Regions from separate parts of the Alteribacillus bidgolensis genome, predicted to be linked through region 3. Evidence: a T-box and tRNA genes for the amino acid it is inferred to sense, from the RefSeq annotation. Region 3 holds a T-box; the other regions hold tRNA genes.
What was found. The T-box of region 3 lies ahead of CEF16_RS09645 (valine--tRNA ligase). A T-box ahead of a tRNA ligase gene usually reads a tRNA of that ligase, here a tRNA-Val.

Region 1 (4,252 bases), 1.9 Mb from region 3:
TTCAAGAAATGCTTTTTCGAGCTGCCGCATGAACCAGCCAGGCATTCCGCATGACCTCCTGTATGGTTTATAAAATTCAAGCGAAAAAATTTATCGTTTGGTAACATTAGTATATGCCTTACAGTTTGTCAGAGTTTACAAAAAAGGGGCAAGTTTTAGAAATGCAGGACAAGGAATTGAACCAGATCACAAAAGAAATTTCTCAAACGTTTTTCGGGAAGCCTTTTAAGCATAAAGCATTGTTTAATAAACGCTTACGAACAACAGGAGGGCGTTATTTATTAACTTCCCATAATATTGAGATCAATCCTAAACATTACGAATGGTTTGGAAAAGAAGAATTGATTTCAATAATTAAACATGAACTTTGCCATTACCATTTACATATTGAAGGAAAAGGGTATAAGCACCGGGATCAAGACTTTAAACGTTTGTTAAAGAAAGTCGGCGGGTCAAGACATTGTCAGGGAATACCAGGAACGAAAAATAGAAACAAAAAAGTCCACTTTTATCAGTGTATGGCTTGTAGTGCGCAGTATAGAAGATACCGAAAAATGGATACATCTAAGTACTTGTGTGGAAAATGTAAGGGGGAAATAAAAAAAATATAAGAATCCGCTTGACCATTTTTTGCTGCCTGTGTTACATTATAAAAGTCGCTTGAGACGACAGATCTTAAACCACGGAACACTCGCGTTAAAAAAAAGAAAAAACTTATTGACACGGTGTAAATGATTCGTTACAATATACATTGTCGCTGAAAAACAGCGAGATAAAAAACACAAACTTAATAAAAAATATTCCACAGTAGCTCAGTGGTAGAGCTATCGGCTGTTAACCGATCGGTCGCAGGTTCGAATCCTGCCTGTGGAGCCATTAGGAGAAGTACCCAAGTGGCTGAAGGGGCTCCCCTGCTAAGGGAGTAGGTCGTGCGAGCGGCGCGAGGGTTCAAATCCCTCCTTCTCCGCCATGAATATTTCGGCCCGTTGGTCAAGTGGTTAAGACACCGCCCTTTCACGGCGGTAACAGGGGTTCGAATCCCCTACGGGTCACCAATTTCGGAGGGTTAGCTCAGCTGGGAGAGCATCTGCCTTACAAGCAGGGGGTCGGCGGTTCGATCCCGTCACCCTCCACCACTTCCATTGATAACAATGATTCTAGCGGATTTGACATGAATGAAGTAAAGTAATGTAATCAAAAAAGATATCCTAACAAAGAGTCGCCCCTTGATCCAATCACCTTTTTGAATAATAACCAAGAAGGTCGAGGAAGCAAGGGAGAGAAGGAAGGAGCGTACAAAAGTACGTGACTGACAGAACGACAGCAGCTGACGAAGAGATTCGCAGATTATTATTCAAAAAATGGGCCTGTGGTGTAGCGGTTAACATGCCTGCCTGTCACGCAGGAGATCGCGGGTTCGATTCCCGTCAGGCCCGCCACTTTATAATAAAATAATAACAAATATTGATGGGCCATAGCCAAGCGGTAAGGCATCGGATTTTGATTCCGTGATGCGCTGGTTCGAATCCAGCTGGCCCAGCCATCAACACGCGGGTGTGGCGGAATTGGCAGACGCGCTAGACTTAGGATCTAGTGTCTCTGACGTGGGGGTTCAAGTCCCTCCACCCGCACCATTTTATTTTGAAAAACAATTGGTCTGCGCGGTCGTGGCGGAATGGCAGACGCGCTAGGTTGAGGGCCTAGTGGGAGTTAATCCCGTGGAGGTTCAAGTCCTCTCGACCGCACCATAAATATGCGCCCGTAGCTCAATTGGATAGAGCGTCTGACTACGGATCAGAAGGTTAGGGGTTCGACTCCTCTCGGGCGCGCCATTTAAAAATATTTAATAACAATGAAATTCATTATTGCATAACAGAATTTTAAGTAGTATAATAGATAATTAGTTCCTTCGAAATTATTGACACAAGAATTAATGAATATAGTATCTAGTCTTTATTAAGTAAACGGGAAGTAGCTCAGCTTGGCAGAGCACTTGGTTTGGGACCAAGGGGTCGCAGGTTCGAATCCTGTCTTCCCGACCATTACACGCGGGTGTAGTTTAGTGGTAAAACCTCAGCCTTCCAAGCTGATGTCGTGGGTTCGATTCCCATCACCCGCTCCATTTTATTTCTTCTATAATTAAATATGGAGCAATAGTTCTTTTTTTATGCTTCAATGCAAAAAAAGAAATAATTTGGGCCTGTAGCTCAGTTGGTCAGAGCGCACGCCTGATAAGCGTGAGGTCGGTGGTTCAAGTCCACTCAGGCCCACCACAAAAAAGTGATAAAAAGTTGTTGACATTGTTTTAGCAACTTGTTATGATAATACTTGTCGCTTTGAAAGAGAGCGCTAAGTTGTCCTTTGAAAATTGAATGAAAGTCAAGCGTCTGTTAATTTCTTTAATTGTTATGTAAGATACAGCTTGTATCAGACGAACCAATTTATTGGAGAGTTTGATCCTGGCTCAGGACGAACGCTGGCGGCGTGCCTAATACATGCAAGTCGAGCGCGGGAAGCAGGCAGATCCCTTCGGGGTGACGCATGTGGAACGAGCGGCGGACGGGTGAGTAACACGTGGGCAACCTGCCTTGCAGACTGGGATAACCCCGGGAAACCGGAGCTAATACCGGATGACCAATCAAATCGCATGATTTGATTGTAAAAGTAGGGACTTGTTCCTTACACTGCAAGATGGGCCCGCGGCGCATTAGCTAGTTGGTGAGGTAAGAGCTTACCAAGGCAACGATGCGTAGCCGACCTGAGAGGGTGATCGGCCACACTGGGACTGAGACACGGCCCAGACTCCTACGGGAGGCAGCAGTAGGGAATCATCCGCAATGGGCGAAAGCCTGACGGTGCAACGCCGCGTGAGTGAAGAAGGTTTTCGGATCGTAAAGCTCTGTTATCTGGGAAGAACAAGTACCGGTCGAATAGGCCGGCACCTTGACGGTACCCGATCAGAAAGCCCCGGCTAACTACGTGCCAGCAGCCGCGGTAATACGTAGGGGGCAAGCGTTGTCCGGAATTATTGGGCGTAAAGGGCGCGCAGGCGGTTTCCTAAGTCTGATGTGAAAGCCCACGGCTCAACCGTGGAGGGTCATTGGAAACTGGGGAACTTGAGTACAGGAGAGGAGAGCGGAATTCCACGTGTAGCGGTGAAATGCGTAGAGATGTGGAGGAACACCAGTGGCGAAGGCGGCTCTCTGGCCTGTAACTGACGCTGAGGCGCGAAAGCGTGGGGAGCGAACAGGATTAGATACCCTGGTAGTCCACGCCGTAAACGTTGAGTGCTAGGTGTTAGGGGTTTCGACGCCCTTAGTGCCGCAGCAAACGCATTAAGCACTCCGCCTGGGGAGTACGACCGCAAGGTTGAAACTCAAAGGAATTGACGGGGGCCCGCACAAGCGGTGGAGCATGTGGTTTAATTCGACGCAACGCGAAGAACCTTACCAGGTCTTGACATCTTCTGCCACTTCCAGAGATGGAAGGTTCCCCTTCGGGGGACAGAATGACAGGTGGTGCATGGTTGTCGTCAGCTCGTGTCGTGAGATGTTGGGTTAAGTCCCGCAACGAGCGCAACCCTTAACCTTAGTTGCCAGCATTCAGTTGGGCACTCTAGGGTGACTGCCGGTGACAAACCGGAGGAAGGTGGGGATGACGTCAAATCATCATGCCCCTTATGACCTGGGCTACACACGTGCTACAATGGATGGTACAGAGGGACGCGAAGCCGCGAGGTGAAGCGAATCTCAAAAAGCCATTCTCAGTTCGGATTGCAGGCTGCAACTCGCCTGCATGAAGCCGGAATCGCTAGTAATCGCGGATCAGCATGCCGCGGTGAATACGTTCCCGGGCCTTGTACACACCGCCCGTCACACCACGAGAGCTTGCAACACCCGAAGTCGGTGAGGTAACCCTATGGGAGCCAGCCGCCGAAGGTGGGGCAGGTGATTGGGGTGAAGTCGTAACAAGGTATCCCTACCGGAAGGTGGGGATGGATCACCTCCTTTCTACGGAGTATTTTCCGAGTCGAGCTCCGCTGGATCTCATGATCCAGGGAGCGGACGCTGTGACTTTCATTCAATTTTGAGAGGAGAACTCTCAATGAATGATCTTCGGCTAAGTACGTCACGTCCTGTGACAACGCCGAAGGCAGGACATCCTGTCCGTTGTTCCTTGAAAACTGGATAACGAATGCAAGAGCCAAAGAATACACCGGAGTTTCATCAAGGTGGTCAGTACATGACCATGA
Region 2 (4,252 bases), 1.8 Mb from region 3:
GGAGAAGGGGTGCTCTCTAGGGTGAATAGCCTTGGAGAGCCGCAGTGAATAGGCCCAAGCGACTGTTTATCAAAAACACAGGTCTCTGCGAAGCCGCAAGGCGAAGTATAGGGGCTGACACCTGCCCGGTGCTGGAAGGTTAAGAGGAGGGGTTATCCCTTTTGGGAGAAGCTCCGAATTGAAGCCCCAGTAAACGGCGGCCGTAACTATAACGGTCCTAAGGTAGCGAAATTCCTTGTCGGGTAAGTTCCGACCCGCACGAAAGGTGCAACGACTTGGGCACTGTCTCAACGAGAGACCCGGTGAAATTATAATACCTGTGAAGATGCAGGTTACCCGCGACAGGACGGAAAGACCCCATGGAGCTTTACTGCAGCTTGATATTGGATTTTGGTACAGCTTGTACAGGATAGGTAGGAGCCTTGGAAACCGGACCGCCAGGTTCGGTGAAGGCGTCGGTGGGATACTACCCTCGCTGTACGGAAATTCTAACCTCGGACCGTAACCCGGTCCAGGGACAGTGTCAGGTAGGCAGTTTGACTGGGGCGGTCGCCTCCCAAACAGTAACGGAGGCGCCCAAAGGTTCCCTCAGAATGGTTGGAAATCATTCGCAGAGTGCAAAGGCAAAAGGGAGCTTGACTGCGAGACCTACAAGTCGAGCAGGGACGAAAGTCGGGCTTAGTGATCCGGCGGTACCGTATGGAAGGGCCGTCGCTCAACGGATAAAAGCTACCCTGGGGATAACAGGCTTATCTCCCCCAAGAGTCCACATCGACGGGGAGGTTTGGCACCTCGATGTCGGCTCGTCGCATCCTGGGGCTGAAGTAGGTCCCAAGGGTTGGGCTGTTCGCCCATTAAAGCGGCACGCGAGCTGGGTTCAGAACGTCGTGAGACAGTTCGGTCCCTATCCGTCGCGGGCGCAGGAAATTTGAGAGGAGCTGTCCTTAGTACGAGAGGACCGGGATGGACACACCGCTGGTGTACCAGTTGTTCCGCCAGGAGCATGGCTGGGTAGCTACGTGTGGACGGGATAAGTGCTGAAAGCATCTAAGCATGAAGCCCCCCTCAAGATGAGATTTCCCATAGCGCCAAGCTAGTAAGACCCCTTGCAGATGACAAGGTTGATAGGTCTGAGGTGGAAGCGTGGTGACACGTGGAGCTGACAGATACTAATCGGTCGAGGGCTTATCCAAAACAAAGGTAAGCGCCTCGTAGAGCGGCTCATGTATTTCGTTGTGCAGTTTTGAGGGAGCAATTCCCTATCAAGAAAAGGATCGTTGAGATGTTGTCTCCTATGACGATGATCAAACGATTCCATCCAAAGTCTGGTGGCGATAGCGAAGAGGTTCCACCCGTTCCCATGCCGAACACGGAAGTTAAGCTCTTCAGCGCCGATGATAATGAAGGGGCAACCCTTTGTGAAAGTAGGACGCTGCCAGGCAGAAATTTTAAAATAAAAAATACTAGACATTCAACTGAAATCATGGTATATTTATTTAATGTGAGTGAATAAATCATTAAAACATTCCACAGTAGCTCAGTGGTAGAGCTATCGGCTGTTAACCGATCGGTCGCAGGTTCGAATCCTGCCTGTGGAGCCACCCGGAGAGCTGTCCGAGTTGGCCGAAGGAGCACGATTGGAAATCGTGTAGGCGGTGTAGAACCGTCTCGAGGGTTCGAATCCCTCGCTCTCCGCCATAACATATACATAATGAAGAAAGGCCCGTTGGTCAAGTGGTTAAGACACCGCCCTTTCACGGCGGTAACAGGGGTTCGAATCCCCTACGGGTCACCATATACATCGGAGGATTAGCTCAGCTGGGAGAGCACCTGCCTTACAAGCAGGGGGTCGGCAGTTCGATCCTGTCATCCTCCACCACTTAAAATCGGAATATCGCGGGGTAGAGCAGTCTGGTAGCTCGTCGGGCTCATAACCCGGAGGTCGAAGGTTCAAATCCTTCCCCCGCAACCAATTTAATCTAACAGCAATAACTATGTCCTAATATAATGAGAACAGCTGACAAAGAGATTCACCTTTGATCTAATCATCTTTTTGAATAATAATCAAGAAGGTCGAGGAAGCAAAGGAGAGAAGGAAGGAGCGTACAAAAGTACGTAACTGACTGAACGACAGCAGCTGACGAAGAGATTCGCAGATTATTATTCAAAAATGGGCCTGTGGTGTAGCGGTTAACATGCCTGCCTGTCACGCAGGAGATCGCGGGTTCGATTCCCGTCAGGCCCGCCATATAACACACAAAATTTATTGGCTCGATAGCTCAGTCGGTAGAGCAGTGGACTGAAAATCCTCGTGTCGGCGGTTCGATTCCGTCTCGAGCCACCATGCCGGTCTAGCTCAATTGGTAGAGCAACTGACTTGTAATCAGTAGGTTGGGGGTTCAAGTCCTCTGGCCGGCACCATTGGAGGGGTAGCGAAGTTGGCCAAACGCGGCAGACTGTAAATCTGCTCCCTCTGGGTTCGGCGGTTCGAATCCGTCCCCCTCCACCATTTTTAGGGGTATAGTTCAATGGTAGAACAGCGGTCTCCAAAACCGCCAATGTGGGTTCGATTCCTACTACCCCTGCCATTAAAAAATGGCGGTTGTGGCGAAGTGGTTAACGCACCGGATTGTGGCTCCGGCACTCGTGGGTTCAATCCCCACCAATCGCCCCATCTACAATAATGGGCTATAGCCAAGCGGTAAGGCAACGGATTTTGATTCCGTGATGCGCTGGTTCGAATCCAGCTAGCCCAGCCAAAGAGTGCGGAAGTAGTTCAGTGGTAGAACACCACCTTGCCAAGGTGGGGGTCGCGGGTTCGAATCCCGTCTTCCGCTCCAATTATCACTTAATGTGCATGTTCTTCATATGGTATAATATGCACATGGCGGCATAGCCAAGTGGTAAGGCACGGGTCTGCAAAACCCTTATTCCCCGGTTCGAATCCGGGTGCCGCCTCCACACATTTAAATAGTTAACTGCCGGGGTGGTGGAATTGGCAGACACACAGGACTTAAAATCCTGCGGTTGGTGTACAACCGTGCCGGTTCGAGTCCGGCCCTCGGCACCATTTTTGGCGGTGTGGCGGAATTGGCAGACGCGCACGACTCAAAATCGTGTTCCTTTTGGAGTGTCGGTTCGACCCCGACCACCGCTACCAAGTTTAACTCTAACAGCAAGGCTTCTACGGTATACGTAGGAGTTTTTTTTTTGGCTCTATTATATTTGTTGGGGCATGAAAAAAATTTAGACATAAAAAAATACGCAAGCTCCAAAATCCTTTACACTTGAATTGTCCAAGAAACAAGAAAAAGATTGGAGTTGCGTGTAGATGCATTTTAACATGAAGTGGCCTGGATTAGAAGACGTAGTGGTTACCAAAACGGAAGAGAGAGGGGAGGCATTTTATCTCCACGTGGAGATACCTCGTAAATCCCATCGGTGTCCAGCATGCGGGGAAAGAACAAGCCGAGTCCATGATTACCGTATCCAAAAAATCCAGCACCTTAAAGTATTTGAACGAACGTCTTATTTATTTTTCGAAGGCGTCGTTATGTGTGCTCCTGCGGCAAACGCTTTGCGGAACGCAATCCTATCGTCCAGCGGTATCAACGCCACTCCAGGGAATGGAATCAAGCCCTTGGTCTGCGTGTCATTCAAGGAAAAAATTTCAAAGATACGGCAGGTCAATTACGTATATCCTCTGCTACCGTGATTCGGTGTTTTGATTCGATGTCGGCCCCAACGTTAAAGGAAGTGAAGAGCCTGCCGCCGGTGATTGCGATCGATGAATATAAAGGGGATACGAATGAAGGGAAGTATCAAGTAGTCATTGCGGATGGAGACACCAGAGCTCCTCTCGATATTCTTCCTAATAGATCCGTTGAAAAGAAGGACTATGGGTAACTGACGCTTGGGCGGACGGTGCAGACGGTATGGCCGGAGCATTAGACGAGGCTGCGTTAGAGTCGACGACCTTTGGCGACAATTTTAGCGAAGTTATGAACGGAGCTAGTATCGCGCTGCAACCGTTAGGCGAGCTGCTTTACGAACTCGCTTCCGAGCATATGGGCGACCTAAAAGAGGGCACGGCGGACCTATCCGATTACATTCGGGAAAACTTGCCGGAATGGAAAGAGAAATTCCAGGACTTTGCGGAAACAGCCGCAGTGAAAATATCAGAGGTAATCGATAAGGCGAAAGAGTTTGCTGGCGCTATTCGAGACAATTGGCCGCAAATACGGGATACGGC
Region 3 (4,252 bases):
ATATAATCCTGTATAATTAGCTAACACCACAAAGATCAATGCCAAAATAGCACCAAAAGTAGCAATAATGTCTTCATAAAATACAAGTCGTGTCGGAGGAGCTGCATATTGTATATTTTTAAAAGCTTCAGGAGCAATTTGAAGTCCTTCTGCGCTGGAGTGTGATTCTCTTACTACTTCTTTCATTGCTTTAATCAAAACCAAACCATCAATAATAACAGCTATAGATAAGACAATGACGTTCATCCAAAAATTAGAAGAAGCTTTAGGTTGCTGGATTATTTCCCATCCCTTTAAAATAGTTTCATACGCCATAATAGAAACGATAATCACTGCTACCAAGACAAATAGGTTAACAACACGTCCAAAGCCCGCTGGAAACCGTTTCGTTGGCTCTTTTTCAGCAAGTGCGCTTCCAAAAAAAACAAATCCCTGGTTTGTCGCATCTGCTAACGAATGCATGGTCGTAGCAAACATGGCCCCGCTGCCGCTTATCGCAGCAGCAATACCTTTTGTAATTGTTAAACCAGTATTTCCTAGGGCTGCAATACCCGATGATTTATTACCACGTTTTAAAAAATCAACAATTGCCATAAAGTTTCACCTCAAATTGATAATAGTACTTTTTAATATGAGCAAAAAATCAGATGCCATGCTCAATGACCGACAGATTAAAATAATTCAATTTCAGATTAACTCGAAAGTTTCAGGATATAATGGGTGCTGAGGGACCGCCTTGACGAAAAAAAGATAGATGTATAAAATATGACTATATATATCAAAAAAAGCGAAAACAGGGAGGAGTACTTTCATTTCCGCCTGTCCAGAGAGAAAAATCCATGGCTGCGAGATTTTTCAGGTTAAATGAAAGGAAGGTCGCCCTCGAGCAGCTTCCTTGAATGAAGTAGGGGAAGACGGAAGATCCGTTATCCAGTTAAGTGCATGCAAGAAACGTATGTTTTGTGTTATTTCTGCGTGAATAAAGGTGGTACCGCGATCCTCTCTTCGTCCTTTAAAGATGAAGAGAGGTTTTTTGTATTTAAAAAAAAGCTTTGGCCATATCTGAAGAAGTACTGGATCAGAAGAGAAGAGTGCTGAAACCTAAGAAAATCCCTAATTTCTTGCTGAATAAATATCACCGCAAAAAAACATATAAAAAGGAGAGTGTACGATGGCAAATCAAGAAACAGCGATGCCGACAAAGTATGATCCGAAAGATACCGAAGCCAAATGGTATCCGTTTTGGACAGATGGAGAATTTTTTAATGCAGAAGGAAAAGGAGATAAGGAACCTTATACGATTGTTATCCCGCCCCCAAACGTAACGGGACGTCTTCACCTCGGCCATGCATGGGACACGACACTGCAAGACATCATTTCCCGAGCAAAGCGGATGCAGGGTTATGATATGCTCTGGCTTCCCGGCATGGATCACGCTGGTATTGCAACACAGGCAAAGGTGGAAGGCAAATTAAAAGAAGAAGGTAAGAGCCGCTATGATCTCGGCCGTGAAAAGTTTCTCGAAAAATCGTGGGAATGGAAAGAAGAATATGCTGATTTTATCCGTCAGCAATGGGCGAAATTAGGCCTGTCTCTCGATTATTCCAGAGAGCGTTTCACCCTGGATGACGGTCTCTCTAAAGCTGTGCGAGAAGTATTTGTCACCCTTTACAATAAAGGCTTGATTTACCGGGGTGAATATATCATTAACTGGGATCCGGCAACGCAGACAGCTCTCTCTGACATTGAAGTAGAATACAAAGACGTACAAGGCCATTTTTATCATATGAAATATCCGCTAAAAGACGGTTCCGGACATATTGAAGTAGCCACAACTCGTCCAGAAACGATGTTAGGGGATACGGCGGTTGCGGTTCACCCTGATGATGAACGTTATCAGCATCTCATTGGAAAAAAAGCAGTACTTCCGATCATCGGACGTGAAATAGAGATCATTGCTGATGATTATGTCGACATGGAATTTGGTTCTGGAGCAGTTAAAATTACGCCGGCTCATGATCCGAACGACTTTGAAATGGGCAATCGCCATGAGCTTGAACGCGTACTTGTGATGGATGAAGGCGGAAAAATGAATGAAAACGCCGAAAAGTATCAAGGTATGGAGCGATTTGAATGCCGTAAACAACTCGTAAAAGATCTTCAGGAAGAAGGTGTTCTCTTTCATATTGAAGAACATATGCACTCTGTCGGCCACTCTGAGCGAAGCGGCGCCGTCGTGGAGCCTTATCTTTCCACGCAATGGTTTGTGAAAATGAAACCATTAGCCGAGCAAGCGATTGCATTGCAAAAGCAAGAAGGAAAAGTAAACTTTGTACCGGATCGTTTTGAAAAAACGTATTTGCACTGGCTTGAAAATATCCGTGACTGGTGTATTTCCCGTCAGCTTTGGTGGGGACACCGTGTACCGGCCTGGTACCATAAAGAAACAGGTGAAATTTATGTCGGGCACGATACTCCAAATGACGCAGAAAACTGGGAGCAGGATGAAGATGTATTAGATACTTGGTTCAGCTCAGCTTTATGGCCGTTCTCTACCATGGGATGGCCGGATACGAATTCTTCTGATTTTCAGAGATTCTATCCGACAAATGTACTTGTAACCGGCTATGACATTATCTTTTTCTGGGTGTCCCGCATGATTTTCCAGGGTCTTGAATTTACAGGAAAGCGTCCGTTTAACGATGTATTGATTCACGGACTTGTTCGAGATGCAGAAGGCCGGAAAATGAGTAAATCGCTTGGAAATGGTGTCGATCCGATGGATGTTATTGAAAAATACGGAGCAGATGCACTGCGCTTTTTCCTCGCAACAGGTACAACGCCGGGAAATGACTTGCGTTTCCACTGGGAAAAAGTCGAAGCAAACTGGAACTTTGCCAATAAAATTTGGAATGCATCCCGTTTTGCCCTTATGAACATGGATGGTCTTACCTATGAGGAAATCAATCTAGATGGAGAAAAAACAATTGCAGACCGCTGGATTTTAACGCGCCTGCAGGAAACGATTCAAGATGTCACCCGTTTAATGGACAGCTACGAATTTGGTGAAGTGGGACGGCTTCTGTATAACTTTATCTGGGATGACGTCTGTGATTGGTATATTGAAATGGCAAAGCTGCCGCTTTATGGTGAAGATGAAGATGCAAAACAGACAACACGTTCAGTTCTAGCGTACGTGCTCGATCACACGATGCGTTTGCTGCATCCGATTATGCCGTTTATTACTGAAGAAATCTGGCAGCATCTACCGCACAGCGGAGAATCAATTACAACAGCTGCCTGGCCAAAAGCAAACGAAGCGTATATTGATAACGATGCTGTTAAAGATATGGAACTTTTAAAAAGTGTTATCCGTTCGGTACGAAATACACGCGCCGAAATGAATGTAGCGCCAAGCAAACCGATTGATTTGCAAATAAATGCTGCACATCAAAGTGTGCTCGCTCAGCTAGAGCGCGGCCGTGATTATCTAGAGCGTTTCTGTAACCCAGAAAATCTCACAGTAAAAACGGATCTTGATGCGCCTGAAAAATCAGTTTCACAAGTGCTTACTGGTGCAACGCTTTATATGCCGCTTGCTGGCTTAATTGACCTAGATGAAGAAATTGCACGGCTTCAAAAAGAACAAGAAAAGCTTGATAAAGAAGTGGAACGCGTTCAGAAAAAACTTGCAAACGAAGGCTTCGTCAAAAAAGCTCCTGCCCATGTTGTAGATGAAGAGAAACAAAAAGAAAAGGATTATCTCGAAAAACGGGAAAAAGTAACAGCTCGTATCCAAGAATTAAAAGCATAAGAAGGGAAATTAAAAAGACCACCGTGTACGATGTGCGGTGGTCAGCCCTATGTGTAAACAAAGAAAGGGGTATAAAAATGAATACATATGAGGAAGCGAGACAGTGGCTCAATGATTTTACTACTTCTGATATACGTCCTGGCTTAGATCGTGTGTTTATGATGCTTGAAGGGTTAGGGAATCCAGAACGGCGGCTGAAGGGAATTCATGTTGGAGGCACGAATGGTAAAGGATCTACCACTGCTTTTTTAAGAGAGCCAATGAAAGAAGCGGGCTTGGTATGCGGAAGTTTTAACTCCCCTTCTGTTTATGATTATCGTGAAAGAATAGCAGTAAACGGGGAATCTATTTCTGAGCAAGATTTTTTAGAATGTCTAAAGGCGGTTAAGCCAGTGGCAGAAAGCGTGGCGAAAACACCTTTTGGCACGCCTTCTGAGT

Region 1: it encodes a tRNA-Val, which carries the amino acid that the T-box ahead of CEF16_RS09645 (valine--tRNA ligase) is inferred to sense. The anticodon was not compared.
Region 2: it encodes a tRNA-Val, which carries the amino acid that the T-box ahead of CEF16_RS09645 (valine--tRNA ligase) is inferred to sense. The anticodon was not compared.

What each region holds. Positions count from the first base shown of each region.
Region 1 is NZ_KZ614149.1:3,833,320-3,837,571, forward strand. It holds gene cmpA (cortex morphogenetic protein CmpA) at 1-45, opposite strand, end outside; gene CEF16_RS19045 (SprT family protein) at 162-611, shown strand; tRNA gene CEF16_RS19050 (tRNA-Asn) at 802-876, shown strand; tRNA gene CEF16_RS19055 (tRNA-Ser) at 880-970, shown strand; tRNA gene CEF16_RS19060 (tRNA-Glu) at 981-1,055, shown strand; tRNA gene CEF16_RS19065 (tRNA-Val) at 1,061-1,136, shown strand; tRNA gene CEF16_RS19070 (tRNA-Asp) at 1,364-1,439, shown strand; tRNA gene CEF16_RS19075 (tRNA-Gln) at 1,469-1,543, shown strand; tRNA gene CEF16_RS19080 (tRNA-Leu) at 1,551-1,634, shown strand; tRNA gene CEF16_RS19085 (tRNA-Leu) at 1,662-1,748, shown strand; tRNA gene CEF16_RS19090 (tRNA-Arg) at 1,756-1,832, shown strand; tRNA gene CEF16_RS19095 (tRNA-Pro) at 1,966-2,042, shown strand; tRNA gene CEF16_RS19100 (tRNA-Gly) at 2,049-2,122, shown strand; tRNA gene CEF16_RS19105 (tRNA-Ile) at 2,197-2,273, shown strand; rRNA gene CEF16_RS19110 (16S ribosomal RNA) at 2,442-4,010, shown strand.
Region 2 is NZ_KZ614149.1:121,191-125,442, forward strand. It holds rRNA gene CEF16_RS00635 (23S ribosomal RNA) at 1-1,193, shown strand, start outside; rRNA gene rrf (5S ribosomal RNA) at 1,325-1,441, shown strand; tRNA gene CEF16_RS00645 (tRNA-Asn) at 1,527-1,601, shown strand; tRNA gene CEF16_RS00650 (tRNA-Ser) at 1,605-1,698, shown strand; tRNA gene CEF16_RS00655 (tRNA-Glu) at 1,721-1,795, shown strand; tRNA gene CEF16_RS00660 (tRNA-Val) at 1,804-1,879, shown strand; tRNA gene CEF16_RS00665 (tRNA-Met) at 1,896-1,972, shown strand; tRNA gene CEF16_RS00670 (tRNA-Asp) at 2,173-2,248, shown strand; tRNA gene CEF16_RS00675 (tRNA-Phe) at 2,269-2,344, shown strand; tRNA gene CEF16_RS00680 (tRNA-Thr) at 2,346-2,421, shown strand; tRNA gene CEF16_RS00685 (tRNA-Tyr) at 2,424-2,509, shown strand; tRNA gene CEF16_RS00690 (tRNA-Trp) at 2,515-2,588, shown strand; tRNA gene CEF16_RS00695 (tRNA-His) at 2,599-2,674, shown strand; tRNA gene CEF16_RS00700 (tRNA-Gln) at 2,685-2,759, shown strand; tRNA gene CEF16_RS00705 (tRNA-Gly) at 2,766-2,840, shown strand; tRNA gene CEF16_RS00710 (tRNA-Cys) at 2,887-2,961, shown strand; tRNA gene CEF16_RS00715 (tRNA-Leu) at 2,981-3,070, shown strand; tRNA gene CEF16_RS00720 (tRNA-Leu) at 3,076-3,160, shown strand; partial or broken gene CEF16_RS00725 (transposase family protein) at 3,332-3,900, shown strand; gene CEF16_RS00730 (YtxH domain-containing protein) at 4,068-4,252, shown strand, end outside.
Region 3 is NZ_KZ614149.1:1,904,919-1,909,170, reverse strand. It holds gene CEF16_RS09650 (cation diffusion facilitator family transporter) at 1-594, opposite strand, end outside; T-box leader at 782-1,016, shown strand; gene CEF16_RS09645 (valine--tRNA ligase) at 1,172-3,814, shown strand; gene CEF16_RS09640 (bifunctional folylpolyglutamate synthase/dihydrofolate synthase) at 3,892-4,252, shown strand, end outside.